Regions from separate parts of the Rummeliibacillus sp. SL167 genome, predicted to be linked through region 2. Evidence: riboswitches for the same ligand, from Rfam matches in the RefSeq annotation. Region 2 holds a riboswitch; each other region holds the start of a gene.
What was found. Region 2 has a riboswitch for cobalamin ahead of metE (5-methyltetrahydropteroyltriglutamate--homocysteine S-methyltransferase). Riboswitches for the same ligand answer to the same signal wherever they lie in the genome.
Positions count from the first base shown of each region.

Region 1: it holds a riboswitch for cobalamin, as region 2 does, so the genes downstream of both, FEZ13_RS12315 (ABC transporter substrate-binding protein) here and metE (5-methyltetrahydropteroyltriglutamate--homocysteine S-methyltransferase) in region 2, are expected to answer to the same signal.
Region 3: it holds a riboswitch for cobalamin, as region 2 does, so the genes downstream of both, FEZ13_RS04320 (Ig-like domain-containing protein) here and metE (5-methyltetrahydropteroyltriglutamate--homocysteine S-methyltransferase) in region 2, are expected to answer to the same signal.
Region 4: it holds a riboswitch for cobalamin, as region 2 does, so the genes downstream of both, FEZ13_RS04520 ((2Fe-2S) ferredoxin domain-containing protein) here and metE (5-methyltetrahydropteroyltriglutamate--homocysteine S-methyltransferase) in region 2, are expected to answer to the same signal.

Region 1 is NZ_VCBM01000002.1:185,129-189,349, forward strand. It holds gene argS (arginine--tRNA ligase) at 1-1,337, shown strand, start outside; cobalamin riboswitch at 2,017-2,204, shown strand; gene FEZ13_RS12315 (ABC transporter substrate-binding protein) at 2,313-3,278, shown strand; gene FEZ13_RS12320 (FecCD family ABC transporter permease) at 3,275-4,221, shown strand, end outside.
Region 2 is NZ_VCBM01000001.1:1,128,927-1,133,147, reverse strand. It holds gene FEZ13_RS05110 (MFS transporter) at 1-1,126, shown strand, start outside; cobalamin riboswitch at 1,487-1,665, shown strand; gene metE (5-methyltetrahydropteroyltriglutamate--homocysteine S-methyltransferase) at 1,878-4,175, shown strand.
Region 3 is NZ_VCBM01000001.1:960,116-964,336, forward strand. It holds gene FEZ13_RS04315 (DUF4430 domain-containing protein) at 1-430, opposite strand, end outside; gene FEZ13_RS04320 (Ig-like domain-containing protein) at 515-2,350, opposite strand; cobalamin riboswitch at 2,522-2,704, opposite strand; gene FEZ13_RS04325 (transcriptional regulator) at 2,849-3,007, opposite strand; gene panF (sodium/pantothenate symporter) at 3,530-4,221, opposite strand, start outside.
Region 4 is NZ_VCBM01000001.1:1,001,991-1,006,211, forward strand. It holds gene cobJ (precorrin-3B C(17)-methyltransferase) at 1-1,458, opposite strand, end outside; partial or broken gene FEZ13_RS04520 ((2Fe-2S) ferredoxin domain-containing protein) at 1,516-1,671, opposite strand; cobalamin riboswitch at 1,798-1,986, opposite strand; cobalamin riboswitch at 2,301-2,486, shown strand; gene FEZ13_RS04525 (energy-coupling factor ABC transporter permease) at 2,671-3,432, shown strand; gene FEZ13_RS04530 (energy-coupling factor ABC transporter substrate-binding protein) at 3,429-3,737, shown strand; gene cbiQ (cobalt ECF transporter T component CbiQ) at 3,724-4,221, shown strand, end outside.

The DNA.
Region 1 (4,221 bases), on a different contig from region 2:
ATGTTAATTATGGTCGTACCGATGCGGGGCATAACGAAAAAATTCAAGTCGAATTTGTATCCGCAAACCCAACTGGAGATTTACATCTAGGGCATGCTCGTGGTGCTTCTGTTGGGGACTCTTTATGTAATGTGTTAGATTTTGCAGGGTATGATGTATCACGTGAATACTATATTAATGATGCTGGTAATCAAATTACAAAATTGGCCAAATCATTAGAAGCACGCTACCGGGAAGCACTAGGTTTAGAATCGGACATGCCTGAAGATGGCTACCATGGGAAAGATATCATTGTTATTGCGAAAGAATTATCTGCAGAATATGGTAAAGATATATTAGAAAAACCTGAAGAAGAGCGTTTTGAATTTTTCCGTGAACACGGTTTAAAACACGAATTTGGCAAACTCCAAAAAGATTTAAAAGACTTCCGTGTCGATTTTGATGTCTGGTTCTCTGAAACATCCTTATACAAAGAAGGAAAAGTTCAAACAGCACTTCAAAAATTAAAAGACAACGGTCATGTATTTGAACAAGATGGTGCTACTTGGTTCCGTTCTACTACGTTTGGTGATGACAAAGACCGCGTATTGATCAAATCAGACGGTTCCTATACTTATCTAACACCAGATATCGCCTATCATGAAGACAAATTACGTCGTGGTTTTGACAAGCTGATCAATATTTGGGGTGCCGATCATCATGGTTATATCCCACGTATGAAGGCTGCGATCGAAGCACTTGGCTATGATCGTGATGTATTAGAAGTGGAAGTAATCCAAATGGTTAATCTTCTACGCAATGGTGAAAAAGTCAAAATGTCAAAACGAACGGGGAATGCAGTTACTCTTCGTGAACTAGTTGAGGAAGTTGGCTTAGATGCTGTACGCTACAATTTCGCAATGCGTGCAGGCGATACGCATTTAGATTTCGATTTAGATTTAGCTGTGAAGCAATCAAACGAAAATCCAGTGTACTATGCTCAATATGCTCATGCGCGAATTTGTTCGATCTTACGTCAAGCATCAGAAAAAGGTTTTGCGGTTTCAATTGATCATCTTGATACATTGTCATCAGAAAAAGATATTGAAGTATTGAAAAAAGTAGGGGACTTTCCACAAATTGTAGCAGATGCAGCACGTGTACGCGCACCGCATCGTATTGCAAACTACATCCAAGAACTAGCAGCAACATTCCACAGTTTTTATAATGCAGAGAAAGTTTTAGATGACGACAACAAAGAACGTTCTGAAGCACGACTAGCCCTAATTACAGCAGTGCGCATCACATTAGCAAATGCTCTAAAATTGATTGGTGTATCAGCACCGGAAAAAATGTAATTTTTAGTGCATTGGTTACATCAGAACAAAATATCCTTCTGTTTTTGTTTGCGGGGTTAAAATGCATACTAGTTAAGCAATTTTTCTGCTCAACCATTATTAATAGAAAATAGTCAACGAAATCGCTGTTTCGTTGGCTTTTTTCTGTTGACTAAATTTTATCCCGCTTCAAAGGACAGTAAGCCACCTATGTCTCAAGATTTAGAGAAAAACGAGAAAGATAGATGGGGATCAACTGCTCGCAAAAGTCCGATTACTTCGGGCTAACAAGATGTTGGTCACTCAGGTGTTGCCAAAGGACGTGACGCTTTTAGCTTCCTTTCCTTAATCGCTTCGCTGTGGGGTCTCAACTGTCCGTTTTTCCCGCGTGATATTGAATGGGCTTCACTAAACTGGCACCGCACGAAGAAAATACGTATACATTTTCGAGGAGTCGAGCAAGCCGCAGCGAAGATCTATATAAATGGTTCTAAAAACACAGGGCTTTTCAGTAATTATGCCAAATAGGGGCACCTGATTTTTGTAAAATCAACATGCGTGAAATTTTATATTAACAGTACAAATATCATTACTAGTAAAAAATAGCTATAAGTATCAAAAATATATACTAAAAAATTCTCAATATCTCATCGCCTGTCTTTTACAAAAGCAAAATATTCGGTATAATGATAAGCAATTCAATAGAAAATCAATGTACGGTTCTTGACACTGCTAAAATGTTGAGTGAAAAGGGAAGTCGGTGAAAGTCCGATGCGGTCCCGCCACTGTAAGTGTGAGTGATTCGTAAATAGCCACTGAAAAATTTTTGGGAAGGCACGATGAGCGTTGAACACAAGCCAGGATACCTGCCGTATAGGATCACGCCAACAATGACTACGAGGATAGGATGGGTGACAGTGTATGCACTACACTGGAATCATGATGCCTCTCGAATGAATTGAGAGGTTTTTTATTATGCTGAAGGAGGTACTTTTCATGAAAAAAATATGGCAACTAGTAAGCGTGTTGATGATGGCATTTGTTTTACTTGTTGGGTGTAGCCAAGGAGATACTCAGCAATCGTCTACTGATAAAACAAATACCACTTCTCAAACCAATGACAAAACATCTACATACCCAATGACGGTGAAAGATGCACTTGGTAATCATATAGAATTCAAAGAAACACCCAAAAGAATTGTTTCATTAGTTCCAAGTAATACAGAAATCTTATTCGCATTAGGTTTAGAACATGAAATTGTAGGGGTAAATGATAACGATGATTATCCCAAAGCCGCTACTAAAAAGACAAAAATAGGCGGTATGGAATTCAATGTTGAAAAAGTATTGAGCCTAAAACCTGATGCAGTATTTGCACATGAATCTAATGCAAAATCAGTAGAGGCTGGATTACAACAGTTAAAAGATGCAGGTATTCCTGTCTTTGTTGTAAAAAGTGCGACAAGTTTTGAAGAAACCTATAGCACGATCAAACAGCTTGGCCAAATTACAAACAAAGAACAAAAAGCAGATCAAATTATTACAAGTATGAAGGAAAAAGTAAAAGATGTTCAAGCTAAAGTAGCGAATGTAAAACAACGTACTGCCTTTGTGGAAACGGCAGATGAACCGGATATTTTTACGGCAGGTAAAGATACATTTATGCAAGAAATCTTTGACTTAGCGAAGATTAAAAATGTGGTAGACGATCAATCAGGTTGGTTTAAAATTGATACAGAAGAAATCGTTAAACGTAATCCTGATACCATTATTGTAATGGAGGACTATGTTCCAAATATCGTAGAGAAAGTGAAAAAACGCCAAGGCTTTGATAGTATTACAGCTGTTAAAAATGATGCCGTAGTAAAAGTGGATCAAGATTTGACAGCTCGTACAGGTCCTCGTCTTGCCGATGGGCTAGAGGAAATAGCAAAGGCTGTTTATCCAGAGGCATTTAAATGAGAAAAATGGTAATGGGATATATCGTAGCGCTTATCATTTTATGTATAAGTGTATGGCTCGGTATTTCCATAGGCTCAGTAGAGGTACCAATCAGTACGTTATGGAATACTGGAGCTGATGAAACGGCAACAAATATATTATGGAAAATTCGTATGCCACGTGTCATACTAGCAGGACTTGTTGGGGCGGCATTAGCGATTGCAGGCGCTGCTTTTCAAGGATTGTTAAAAAACCCGCTTGCTGATCCGTATACGTTAGGAGTGTCATCTGGCGCCTCAGTGGGGGCTGTGGTGACGCTTTTTTTCGGTATTACGACACCTATTTTAGGCATTTATACATTGCCAATATTCAGTATGATAGGTGCTCTAGTATCATTGTTTATTGTTTTGGGCTTTGCAAAATTGGTCGATCGCATGATGAAGATGGAAACACTGATTTTAACCGGCATTATCGTCAGCTCATTTTTAAGTTCTATTATCTCCCTGATGATTGCTTTAACAGGAGAAGAACTTCGTCAAATTATTAGCTGGCTGATGGGGAGTGTATCTATGCGCGGTTGGCCTTATGTCAAGATGATTTTCCCCTTCATCATAATTGGTTCATTGATGCTATGGGTCAATCGTCGTGAACTTAATGCTATGTTATTTGGAGAGGAACGGGCCAAATATTTAGGGGTCAATGTAAAAAGAAGCAAACGTCTTCTTTTGCTTGGAGGTTCTATTTTGACTGGTTCCGCAGTGGCGGTATCGGGAACGATCGGCTTTGTTGGCTTGGTCGTTCCACATATGACGAGATTAATGTTTGGAGCTGATCATCGCCATCTATTGCCCTTATCTTTTATCAATGGGGCATCATTATTGATTCTTTGTGATTTGCTGGCGAGAACGATTATTGCACCAACGGAATTACCGATTGGTATTATTACATCCTTTATTGGGGCACC
Region 2 (4,221 bases):
AATTAATTTTTTTACACATGTTGTTTTTTACCTATTAATGGTCATGATTGCTGTCTATACTGCAACAAAATTTCATACAAATCAAAGTGTTGCAGGATTAGCAACCGGAATATTTGTATTAGCATCCCTTATAGCGAGAATATTTGCGGGAAAATATTTAGATCGATTGGGTAGAAAGCGAATGCTTATTGGTTCGCTTAGTATCTTTACAGTTTCTATGTTGTTACATATTGTTGTGGATGATTTATATGTCTTGTTCATCATCCGATTTATACAGGGGGCTATGCATGGATGTATTACAACTGCGGCTGGCACTATATCTGCAGAGCTTATTCCAGATGATCGCCGCGGAGAAGGTACTGGATATTATGCAACTTCTATGAATATTGCCATGGCTTTTGGTCCATTTCTAGGCATTTTCCTTTATGAACACGCATCATTTACAACGGTTTTTGTAGTAGGGAGTATAGTGGCTGTTGTTGATTTACTAGTTTCATGTTTTTTAAAAGTACCGGAACCTAAAGGAATGGAAGAACCAAGGAAAGGATTTCATGGGAGAGATTTTATCGAACCCAAAGCGATCCCTATTTCAATAGTTATCTTCCTCATTGCGATAGCTTATTCAAGTTTGCTATCATTTTTGACACAGTACGCCAAGGAAATCCATTTGGTTTCTGTATCAAGTTTCTTTTTTATTGTTTATGCTATTGCACTGATCATAACGAGACCCTTTACTGGAAAATGGTTTGATCAATTTGGGGCGAATCGAGTGAATTATCCATTGCTCATATTAACCATTATGGGCTTTTTTACATTGAGCATAGCACAAACTGGCTTGGTATTTTTACTATCTGCTGTTTTGATCGGTATTGGTTACGGGACACTTATTTCTAATTTTCAAGCAATCGCTATTCAAGAATCTCCATCACATCGAAAGTCACTATCTACTTCAACGTTCTTCATGTTTCTAGATTTATCGAATGGGATCGGACCTTATATAGTCGGCATTTTAGTGACATTTATGTCATTTAAAGCATTGTATGGTACGGTTACTGTTTGGATTTTAATTTGTTTAATCGTTTATCATTTCGTATACGGCAAAAATGCAAAAAAAGTTTCAAATTAAATATTTATCCCGCATTAACGGTAGTAAAACCCCCACCTCAAGGTATAGAGAGAAACGAGAATGAACGATAGGTGGGGGAGCAACTGTTGCATGCACTCAATCTGATTGTGCATGAAAACAATCCGCCACTTTATATAGATTGGAGTGGAGGCGGAAATCAGCGAATTATCTAAATCCAAGGGGATTAAATTGGATAATCAATCCGCCTGAAAATATAGTTTAGTAAATCTATTAGAAAAATCGGTATAGAGGAATTTTTCTACTTAAGCTTTAAGAACAAGGTAATTTTCATATTTTTTTCTAAAATTATAGAATATTTAAAATCTAATGATAAAAGTATGATATAGTAAAAGGACAATTTAATAGCGTGTAAGTTATGGTTCCAAATGACAATTTGGATTAAAAGGGAAGACCGGTGAAAATCCGGCGCTGTCCCGCAACTGTAAATGGGAGCGACTCGTAATAACCACTATGATAATGGGAAGGTACGATTAGCAATGATCATGAGCCAGGAGACCTGCCAATAGCTAGTACACACCGATTGACCTACGAGGATAGGGGGTGGGGAGTGAGATTCACAGTACGAAGTGATAAGAAAGCAATTTCGAGGTTATTGCTTATTTGTGCATAGCCTTTTTTTACACAGCCATTTCCTGTATTTGGAGATGGCTTTTTTATTTGCCCAAAGATTCAATTTTAAAAATAACAGTAGTTCAGAAAAGAATTCTACTATATACGAGGAGAGGAAAATATGAAATATACAAATTCAGTCATTGGATACCCTTATATCGGAGGAAATAGAGAGTGGAAACGCACAGTAGAAAGCTATTGGAAGCAAGAAATTAGCGAACATGAATTACATGAGCGCATGAAGCAACTTCGCCTTGACCATTTGAAGAAACAAATAGCATTAGGGATCGATCAAGTAACGGTCGGTGATTTTACTTACTATGATCGCATGCTTGATACAGCGGTGATGTTTGGACTTGTACCAAAACGCTATCAATGGACAGCTGAAACCGTTGATCTTGGAACCTATTATGCAATGGCACGTGGCCGAGAAGGACAAGTTGCTTCTGAAATGACCAAATGGTTTAATACAAATTATCACTATATTGTACCAGAATACGAAGGTCAAAAATTACATCTTACAGAAAACACGATTTTAAAAGCCTACAAGGAAGCGAAAGAGGAGCTTGGGATTGAAGCTAAGCCAACGATTATCGGGCCCTATACATTTAGTCGCTTAACAAAAGGTTATGATGCAAAAACGGAACCAGAGTATATTTTAAAACTGATTCCATTGTATATTCAGGTTCTAAAACAACTGGTTGAAGCAGGAGCTGAATGGATACAAATAGAAGAGCCTTCTCTTGTTACAACTTTAGATAAAAGTGACATCGCAACTGTTAAAGAAATCTATTCACAAATTGTTGAAGAAGTGCCGAATGCGAAAATTTTACTTCAAACTTATTTTGAGTCCGTTTCATTTTTTGAAGAAATCGTAAACCTTCCAGTTGCAGGTATTGGATTAGACTTTGTGCATGGTTATAAAGGAAATATGGATGCACTTCGAAAATTTGGCTTTCCAAAGAATAAAGTATTAGCGGCAGGTATTATTAATGGTCGTGATATTTGGAGAGCTGATCTAGCAGAAAAATATAATACATTACAAGCCATTCAACAGTTGAGCAAATGTGAAAACATATGGATTCAGTCATCTTGTAGTCTACAACATGTACCAGTAACAACTGCTTATGAGAAAAAATTGGCACCTGTATTAAAAAATGCCTTAGCATTTGCAGATGAAAAAATAATAGAGCTTAAAGAATTAACAAGCTATGCTAACAATCCAAAAGATCCAGGTAATAACGCTATTTCAGAAAGTATTAAAGCTATTCAATTGTTAAGAGAAGATGCATCACGTAACAATGAAACAGTCAAAGCTGAGATGGCATCTATTAAAGAAGAAGACTTTAAACGGTCAAGTGTATTTGAAAAACGTCAAGAAATTCAACGCGAAGCTTTAGAGCTTCCATTATTCCCAACAACAACAATCGGAAGTTTTCCACAATCTACAGAAGTAAAGAAAACTCGTAGTGCGTGGAGAAAACAAAAAATATCAGATGCTGATTATGAAGCATTTGTTAAGGAAGAAACAGAACGATGGATTCATATTCAAGAAGATTTAGGGCTAGATGTTCTGGTACATGGTGAATTTGAACGTACTGACATGGTTGAATATTTTGGTGAAAAATTAGACGGCTTTGCTTTCACAGAAAATGCTTGGGTTGTTTCTTACGGATCTAGATGTGTAAAACCACCAATTATATATGGAGATGTGGCTTGGAAAGAACCAATGACTGTAAAATCATCCGTTTACGCACAAAGTTTAACCAATCATTATGTTAAGGGCATGCTCACTGGGCCAGTGACTATTTTAAATTGGTCATTTGTACGAGATGATATTCCACGTAAAGAAATTGCTTATCAAATTGCATTGGCATTGAAAAAAGAAATAGAAGCACTTGAAAAAGCTGGAATAGCCATTATTCAAGTGGATGAACCTGCTTTGCGTGAAGGACTTCCTCTTCGCAAGGAAAATTGGTCAGAATATTTAGATTGGGGTGTAAAGGCTTTCCGTTTAGCTACTTCATCTGTTGAAGATCAAACACAAATTCATACACATATGTGCTACTGCGAATTCAATGATTTTATCGAGCCTATAAGTGCATTGGATGCAGATGTCATTTCCATTGAAACATCTCGCAGTCATGGTGAGTTAATCGATTCACTAAAAGAAACACCATACGACAAAGGCATTGGTTTAGGTGTTTACGATATTCATAGTCCACGAGTTCCATCGATAAAAGAGATGGAAACGATCATGCAAGAAAGTCTTGAAGTATTGAAACCAACACAATTTTGGGTGAATCCTGATTGTGGCTTAAAAACGCGTGGTGAAACAGAAACTGTTGCATCTCTTCAAAACATGGTAGAGGCAGCAAAAACATTGCGAGAAGACGTAGCATCCTCTGTAAAATCATAACAATAAGATCATCGTTTTAGTCTATAATTTGACCATCAAGGAGTTA
Region 3 (4,221 bases), 170 kb from region 2:
CAGTATTTTTATCTTGTTTTTCTTGTTTAACTACCTTATCCTTTGTTGGTTTTGTTTGTTGCTCTTTGCCTGCAGATTCTTTTTTAGGAGATGATATCGTTTTTTCTTGATTTGAACCATTGTTTTCAACTGTTGATTTTTCTGTTTGTAATGCTGTATCTTGCTGTTTTGAATTTGTCGTTTCCTTCTTAAAATCACTTGTTGTTTCTTTTTTCTGTTCAGTTGAGCTAGCTGATTTTTGTTGCTGCTTTTGTGTTTTCTCCTGTGGATTTTTGTTTTTTTCTGAGCCTTCTACAACCTTCACTTTTCCTTGGTCAAGGGTTGTTCCTTGTTGTTCTTGATCATGTTGTTCAACAGTTTGAACCTTACAACCTGAAAGACATAGTACTGCGATGATAAAAGACAGTACAATAAATTGTATCTTTTTCAAAAAAATACACCTCCTAAACTAGATGGGAATAGGGTGTTAGAAGTAAATTCTAACACCCTATGATTCTATTTACTTTCAATTGTTTTATTTCGATTTAACAATAATCGTCTTGTTAGCACTTTTATTTTTGGCAGCATCTTTGACATAGATGGTTAATTTGGTACCTACTTTTTGTTTTTTAATAGACAATGAGAATTTACCTTTTGAAGATACTGTGCCATATTTAATGATTTTTTTATTTTTCACGACATATACTTTAGATTTTGCTTCTGCCGTACCTGTAATTCTGGTCGATTTTTTCGTCACTTTATGGACTTTCGGTGCTTTTGGCGCTGTTTTGTCTACAACTTTAATCTTGACGATTTTACTTTTATTTTTGGCTGAATCTTGGACATAAACTGTTAGGACTGTTCCTGCCTTTTGTTTTGGGATAGCCAATGAGAATGCGCCTTTTGTAGAAGCAGTCCCAGTTTTGATTACCTTATTATTTTTGATCACATAGACTTTTGCTTTCGCTTCAGCTGTCCCTGTAATTTTTGTCGTGCGATCACTTACTTGACCGATTTTTGATATTTTTGGAGCCGTTTTATCAACTACTTTGGCAGTGATTGATCCACTGTTGTTCTTTCCTAAGTCTGTCGCAACGATTTGAAGGGGAGTCCCTGCTTTTTGCTGTTTGATTTTAACAGAATATTTTCCTGTGAAATTCGATTGAGCTGTCCCAATGATTTTGCTACCATTCTTTACTGTAATTGTGGCATATGGTTCTGTTTTACCTGTGATAGTCGTTGCATTGTCAGCAACTGTAGCAGCAGTTGGTTTTTCAGGTGCCTTCACATCATATTGTAGTTCGTCAGCATTAGCATCTGTTGTCATATTATAAAAGCTATTTTTCCCGTTTACAAAACGGTCATAAGCTTGTAGAGCGCGATTCGCTTGGTCTGATGAGATAACGTTAGGTTCCTTTGCCTTTGGCGCATTTTTGAAGCCACCTGTAATACTATCATATGTTGTAAGCAAGTTGGAAATCGTCCAAGCTCCATTTTCTTTCACAAATCGAACGTCTGTTTTCGGATCCACTTTATTGGCAGTTAAACTAATAATTAGCTGAGATACTGTTTCTGGGCTATCATCACCGTAGTAACCGACAAATCCAGCACGTTCATTGATTTGATTGCCTAAATATGAATAGGCTTTTTCAATCGCCTGTTGAACGGATTCTTGATTAGAATAGTTTGCTAAAGCCGTCACAGCCATAGATGTAGCGTCCTTATCTGCTCCCCATGCTTTATCCCAACCAAATGCGCCATTATTTTCATCTTCATCTGTAAATTGAGAAGCTAATAGCTTGGAAACTAATTGTTCACGGCTTAATGCTTGATACCTCTCGCCCGCTGGTAAATGATATGATTTTGCATCCAATGCATACAGCATATAATAGTTATCCATATCGTAGAGCAGATCTTTTTCTTGCGCTGTTAAATAGGCATCTGCCATCAGTTGAATAAGGTTATAACCGCCAACATTTTCCGCATCTTTTCCGATGGCTGTAACCGCTAAAATTTGTTTTGCATATGCTGATGGTGAATCTGAAATAGCTCCTTGCTTCGTATCTAATTCATTTACAAGAGATTGATAGTATTGTTCATAATAATCTTTTGGGACAATTGGTAGATTAGCTCGTGCCAAATCTGTGACAATATCACAATCGGCGAATGTTGGATTTGGTGTGATGCTTAAAAGAAAAGCGCTTGAAGAAGAAAGGGCATTTTGATAGCTAACATCCTTGCCAACAGTCGTTGTGACAGTTGTATTTTCCTCTGCATGAGCAGTGATGGTAGCAGGTAATTGAGATGCTACCAGTAAACTAGCTAGTGAAATCGGTGCGATCCACTTTTTAAAAGATTTGTTTGAATACATATAAGAGCCTCCATTCTTTTGCATAATTACAGATTGATCTGTCTTGTTAGGATAGAGGCAATTAAATTTCTCCATAAAAAAACTTTACATCAAAATGTAAAGAGTGCTTGGACGTGAAATGTCAATAATCATTATTTGTCATTTCATTGTTCCACACCTCCCCCTCGAAGATCAGAAACGCAGATAAAAGCAGGTTTCCTGGCTTATATGTACATGAATATTCGCACCTTCCCAGCTAAAAGCCAGTGGCATACACGATTTTCAACATATTTACAGTAGCGGGGCTGCATCAGACTTTCACTGATTTCCCTATTATCCTAATACGCATTAGGCACTTTTATCTAAGACTATGTAATTGTTATTGTTTATAGTATTTCATATTCACTAAAACATGTAAATGCTTTTTTTACTTGAACGCCATTTTTTTGTAAACGTTATAAAACCTCTACCAACCAACATTTTGATTAGTAGAGGTTTTATAAGTTACCCGCGGCGACATCAGACATTTTGTTCTTCGCTCCTTTTTGAATGCTCCTTGTAAGCATTGAGTTGTTCTTCTGTTAAATGATTGATAAAAAAGTAAAAGTCTTTCGATTCTAATCCATACTCCTCACAAGCACTACAATATCGTTCATATCCTTCTCGATATATATCCATATATATCTCCTCCTGTTATATAACAAATTTTATTGCTGTTAATAATATATAACAGAAATAGGCGGTTGTCAACAGAATTATCTGAAAAATTAATAATATATATTTATCCTGCATTCAACAGGCAGTAAGATCCTTCATCAAGACAAACGTATATTTTCATAAGCGACCGCCCTATCCTTTGTATATGAAAAAGCATGAAGAAAACAACTGTATAAAGTTTTAATTTATGACCGCTGCCCTAAAACATTTTCAATTCATAAATCAAAAGATTTCGTACATAATGGTGCGCTGTTACTATGTGTGTAAATCAAATTTTTGAAATATGAGTAAAACCCAAACTTCAATTTTTATCAAGAAGTTTGAGTTTTAAGATTTGTTTTATTTGAACATCCTGTTGAACTACATCCAATTGGGCAGAATGAAGACGTTTTTCATAGTTATGTTCATACACGCCCAATATTGTAAAAGTGGTCCCCTTTTTTTCGGATACTGTCTAATCAACCATATCCTCTAATCTACATATTAAATAATATGTTTGAAATCCTTAAATCGATGATGAGTCATTAAACTAATGGTTACATACGCAATAAGAGATAATATGATGGAAGTTGTGACAGTATGCATGCCTAAAAAAGTTGTTTTCCATTTTTCATAAATCAAAATATAACTGATTAAGCCAACAAGCATCGATGAAACGGCTCCATATTTGTTTCCTTTTTTCCAATATAGACCTAATACTACAGGCCAAACAAATACGGATTCCAGACCACCAAATGAGAAAAGATTGAGCCAAACTAATAGATCTGGCGGTTTTAATGCAACAATAATAACAGCTACACCTATTAAAGTAGTGACAAAAAAGCTTAGCTTCTTGATTTCGTCATCATTAGCTTGTGGCTTTATAAAGTTTAGATAAATATCTTTAACAATTGTAGAGCTTACAAGTATTAAGAGCGCATTTACGGTAGACATAATAGCCGCCATTGGTGCCGCTAATACAACACCTGCCAAAAACGGTGGCAGCACTTTTAACGTTAAAAGTGGCATGACTTTATCGCCAATATCCACACCTGGTAATACGGGGCGTGCGAATACCCCTGTTAAGTGCATGCCAAACATCACGGTGCCCAGTGCAATCGTTCCGATAATGATAGCCGAGTGCATGCTTGCCGAATTCTTATAGGACATGGCACGTACTGCGATTTGCGGTAGAC
Region 4 (4,221 bases), 130 kb from region 2:
TCTTCCAACAGGTTTGGCCCCTAAAAATAAATCAAATTTCCCCTTTCGGTAAATAATGCCAATATCTTCATTGACCGCTTTATAACAAGCCATACCACAACCATTGAAGCCAATTGTCAACTCTTTTGGTAATTGCATACCACCCAATTTTTCTTGAATTTCTTCTGCGTAAGGAATCCCGCCCGTTTTTTCACCATCACAAAAATCACAAGCTTTTAATGTTAAAACATCTCCTACTGGTGATAGCAGGAAGCCTACATTTTGTAATTTGGATGTAATTTCATCGGGATTTGAAGTAGGTATTTTTAATAGAATTTGATGATTGGGTGTATATTCCATGGTGCCTTTTTCACCTACAACCATGGCTAAAGTCATCATTTGTTCGGGTGTAAACTTTTTATTGGCAACACCAGGACTTACAGCTAATTCAAATATTTCTTCAAAATCTTGATGGATGTATTGTGTAGTTGTAGTTTCAGGTTGTTTACCAGTCACGCGTTTTAAGGCTTCCAGAGCCATCTCATATGAATTTACTTTTGGATGCTCTGTCTTGATCGATTCAACCTTTGGGACTTTCTCAACAACAGCTACAGAAGATTGAATACGCTGAACACCTGTTTTTTGATCCATTGCCCATGGTTCAGCTTCCTCTTTTAAGCGTTGATGTGGTTTTAATGCTTGTTTATCCGCATGCAACGTGTATTTTCTTTGATAGCCACGTGGGGTAATCATTTTATTGTCATAAAGGAATGTGGAAGAGTTACCAATAATGACAGTCGTTAACATCCCGATATCATTTTCAAGCATTTCACTCAAGTTGGTAATCGTGATTTGCTGACGGTCACGATAAGCACTTTTCACTAATCCAACAGGTGTATCGGGTGATCGATATTGCAAGAGAATACGTTGAGCTTCAACAATTTGACGTGTTCTACGTCCACTACGTGGGTTGTAAAGTGCTATCACAAAATCCGCCATGGCGGCAGCTTCTATTCTTTTAGCAATTAAATTCCATGGTGTTAAATGATCACTTAAACTAATTGTGCAGGAATCGTGCATAATAGGTGCCCCTAATAGAGAGGCACATGAATTGATAGCAGAAATACCTGGAATGATTTCGATTGGAATCCCGTTTGCCTCGGTCCAACCTTTTTCGATTAACACCTCGTATACGAGTCCTGCCATACCATAGACTCCTGAATCACCACTTGAAATGACAGCTACTATTTTCCCGGTTTCTGCTTGTCGAACTGCTTCTTGAGCTCTTGAAACTTCCTCTGTCATCCCTGTGCTAATAATTGTTTTTTCATTCGTAATGAGATCTTGGATTAGTTCAACATAAGTTTTGTAACCAATGATAAAATCACTTTCTTGAAGTGCTTCTACTGCTCGCGTCGTAATATGTTTAAAATCACCAGGGCCAAAACCAACGACATATAGTTTACCTTGTTTTGCCATGTGAACTTCTCCCCTTTTTATTTATTTGTTTTTGTGAATCCCAATAGTGGCTGCAACTCGAGTTCTAGTTGTATGGATTTGTTCGTCCATCCCTAATTGTGTAATCTCATCTCGAATGGCGAGGGTGATTTCCTCTGCTCCTTTCTTCATACATGAACTTCCGTTACAAATGAATAAATGACTTTTCATTCCCGATAAATCCCAAGTTACCATATCCACTCTCCTTTTCATCCTATTTATCAATAGAAAAAGGAAAATAAAAAACCTTTATTCTTGGAATAAAGGTTTAAAAACTAGTTTGTTAGCTGGTACCATAGTTTTTACCTTTCCCTCCGAAAAGTATCGTACTTTTTAAAAGCAGGTTTCCTGGCTTACATTTCACTTTACTCTGATCTCTTCCCAGTCATTTGACCAGTGAGTTTTATCATTTCATCCATGTTTACAGTAGCGGGGGCTGCACCGGCTTTGAACCGTTTTCCCTATTATCCCTTGAAAATCTACAAGAGCACTTTTAAAAATAGTATGTAATTGTTCATTAGAAAAACAGGTGTATAGATCGATCAATTCAAAAAAACTTGTTGCATTATAATCAGCGAGTTTTCATCTCACCTGTTAGAAAAATTTTAAACTGTCATCATCATATACTATTTTGTCATGATTTAAAATATATTTTTTATCTTATAGACTGTTTTTCAATTTAAAAAATAGATTTCTTGTACAATATTTCTCTAAAATTTTAGTAATTAACTGTTATAAAACAAACTTTTATAATCATCAGAATTTCTTCTAATAAAAAGATAGAATTGGGCATATAATCGTGATACACTGGATTTGTAATATAACAATTCAATAAATTTTATGGTGCTGAATTTAGATATTTAGCTTAAAAGGGAAGTTTGTGCAAAACAAACGCGGTCCCGCCACTGTAAAGCCGAGTTATGCTTTTAAGATGCCACTGTCAATGATGGGAAGGTGAAAGTATAATGATGACGCTAAGCCAGGAGACCTGCCATGAAATGCGAATTAGTTTCAGCCTACGAGGATAGGTGTGAGAATAGACATGCTAAGCAATTAGTATTATTTTACTATTCATCAACACTTCTTCTATCCGTAAGAAGTGTTTTTTTATTGTCCTTATAGGGTGTGATGGAGGTGCAACAAAAGAAACTTTTAAATGTCACAATGGAATAAGTAATAGAGAGGATTGGTAAAATGAAAAATTTAAAAAAATATTTGAATTGGAAACTAGTTTATTTTCTTCTAGCCATTATGATTGTACCAAAACCAGCTTTTGCTATGCATATTATGGAAGGTTTTTTACCCGTTGAATGGGCTATTTTCTGGTGGGCAGTTTCCATTCCATTTTTAGTGATTGGATTCCGCTCCATCCGAAAAACAATTGTTGAAAATCCAGAAACCAAAATGATGTTAGGATTATCTGGAGCCTTTGCATTCGTATTATCAGCATTGAAAATTCCATCTGTTACAGGTAGTTGTTCTCATCCTACTGGTGTAGGCCTCGGTACTATATTATTTGGACCAATGGCTATGAGTGTGGTAGGTTTTATCGTTCTTTTATTCCAAGCATTATTGCTTGCACATGGTGGATTAACTACATTAGGTGCGAATACAGTTTCTATGGCGATTGTCGGTCCTCTTATTGCATACGGCGTATATAAAGGAGCTACTAAAATGGGATTATCTTTTTCATGGGCAGTATTTTTAGCCGCTGCACTTGGTGATTTGGGTACATATGTAGTGACATCTATCCAATTAGCACTTGCTTTCCCTTCTGATGTAGGCGGTTTCTTTGCTTCATTTACAAAATTTAGTGGCATTTTCGCTATTACACAAATTCCTTTAGCCATTAGTGAAGGGATTCTTACAGTTGTCATCATGAACTTCTTACAAAAATACAATTTAGCAGAGTTAAAAGCACTGAAAGTATTTAAAAAAGGAGCAGAACAACAATGAAAAAGAACTTATTGTTAATAGCATTAGTCATTATTTTGGCTGTTCTTCCTCTTTTCTTCCAAAAGGGTGCGGAATTTGGTGGTTCAGACGATCAAGCTGAAGCGGAAATAACGAAAATCGACTCTTCTTATCATCCATGGTTTTCTAACATTTGGGAACCGCCAAGTGGTGAGATTGAAAGTCTATTATTCTCCTTGCAGGCTGCTATAGGAGCAGGTTTTATCGGTTACTTTATCGGACTATCACGTGGTAAATCTAAAAAAGATGATAACAAAGAGGGCAAAGGAAAGCATGCTACTTATTGATCAATATGCTTATATCAATCATTTAGCAAAAACCCATCCCGTAGAAAAAATCGTTTTATCGCTCTTTCTTTTGATTTTTTCTTTGACAGTCAAGGATGCTTTGATTTCTCTTATTACTTTTTCGATGATGAGCGGACTCATTATTTTTGCAGCTAAAATACCTTGGACATATTATTTAAAATTACTTTGTATACCTGGATTGTTTTTATTGAGCAGCATGGTTGGAATACTATTCTCTTTTACTCAACATGCTGAATTGCTACACAGTTCGGTGTGGCAATTCTCATTTTTAAACAGCACTGTGTATATCACAACTCAAAGTATTCAAATGTGTATTCAATTATTTTTTTCGGTTTTAAGTAGTATTAGCTGCTTATATTTTTTAACGTTAACAACACCTGTCCATGATTTAATGCAAGTTTTAAAAAAATGCAGGGTACCACAACTAATGATTGAATTAACCGAGTTAACGTACCGATTCATT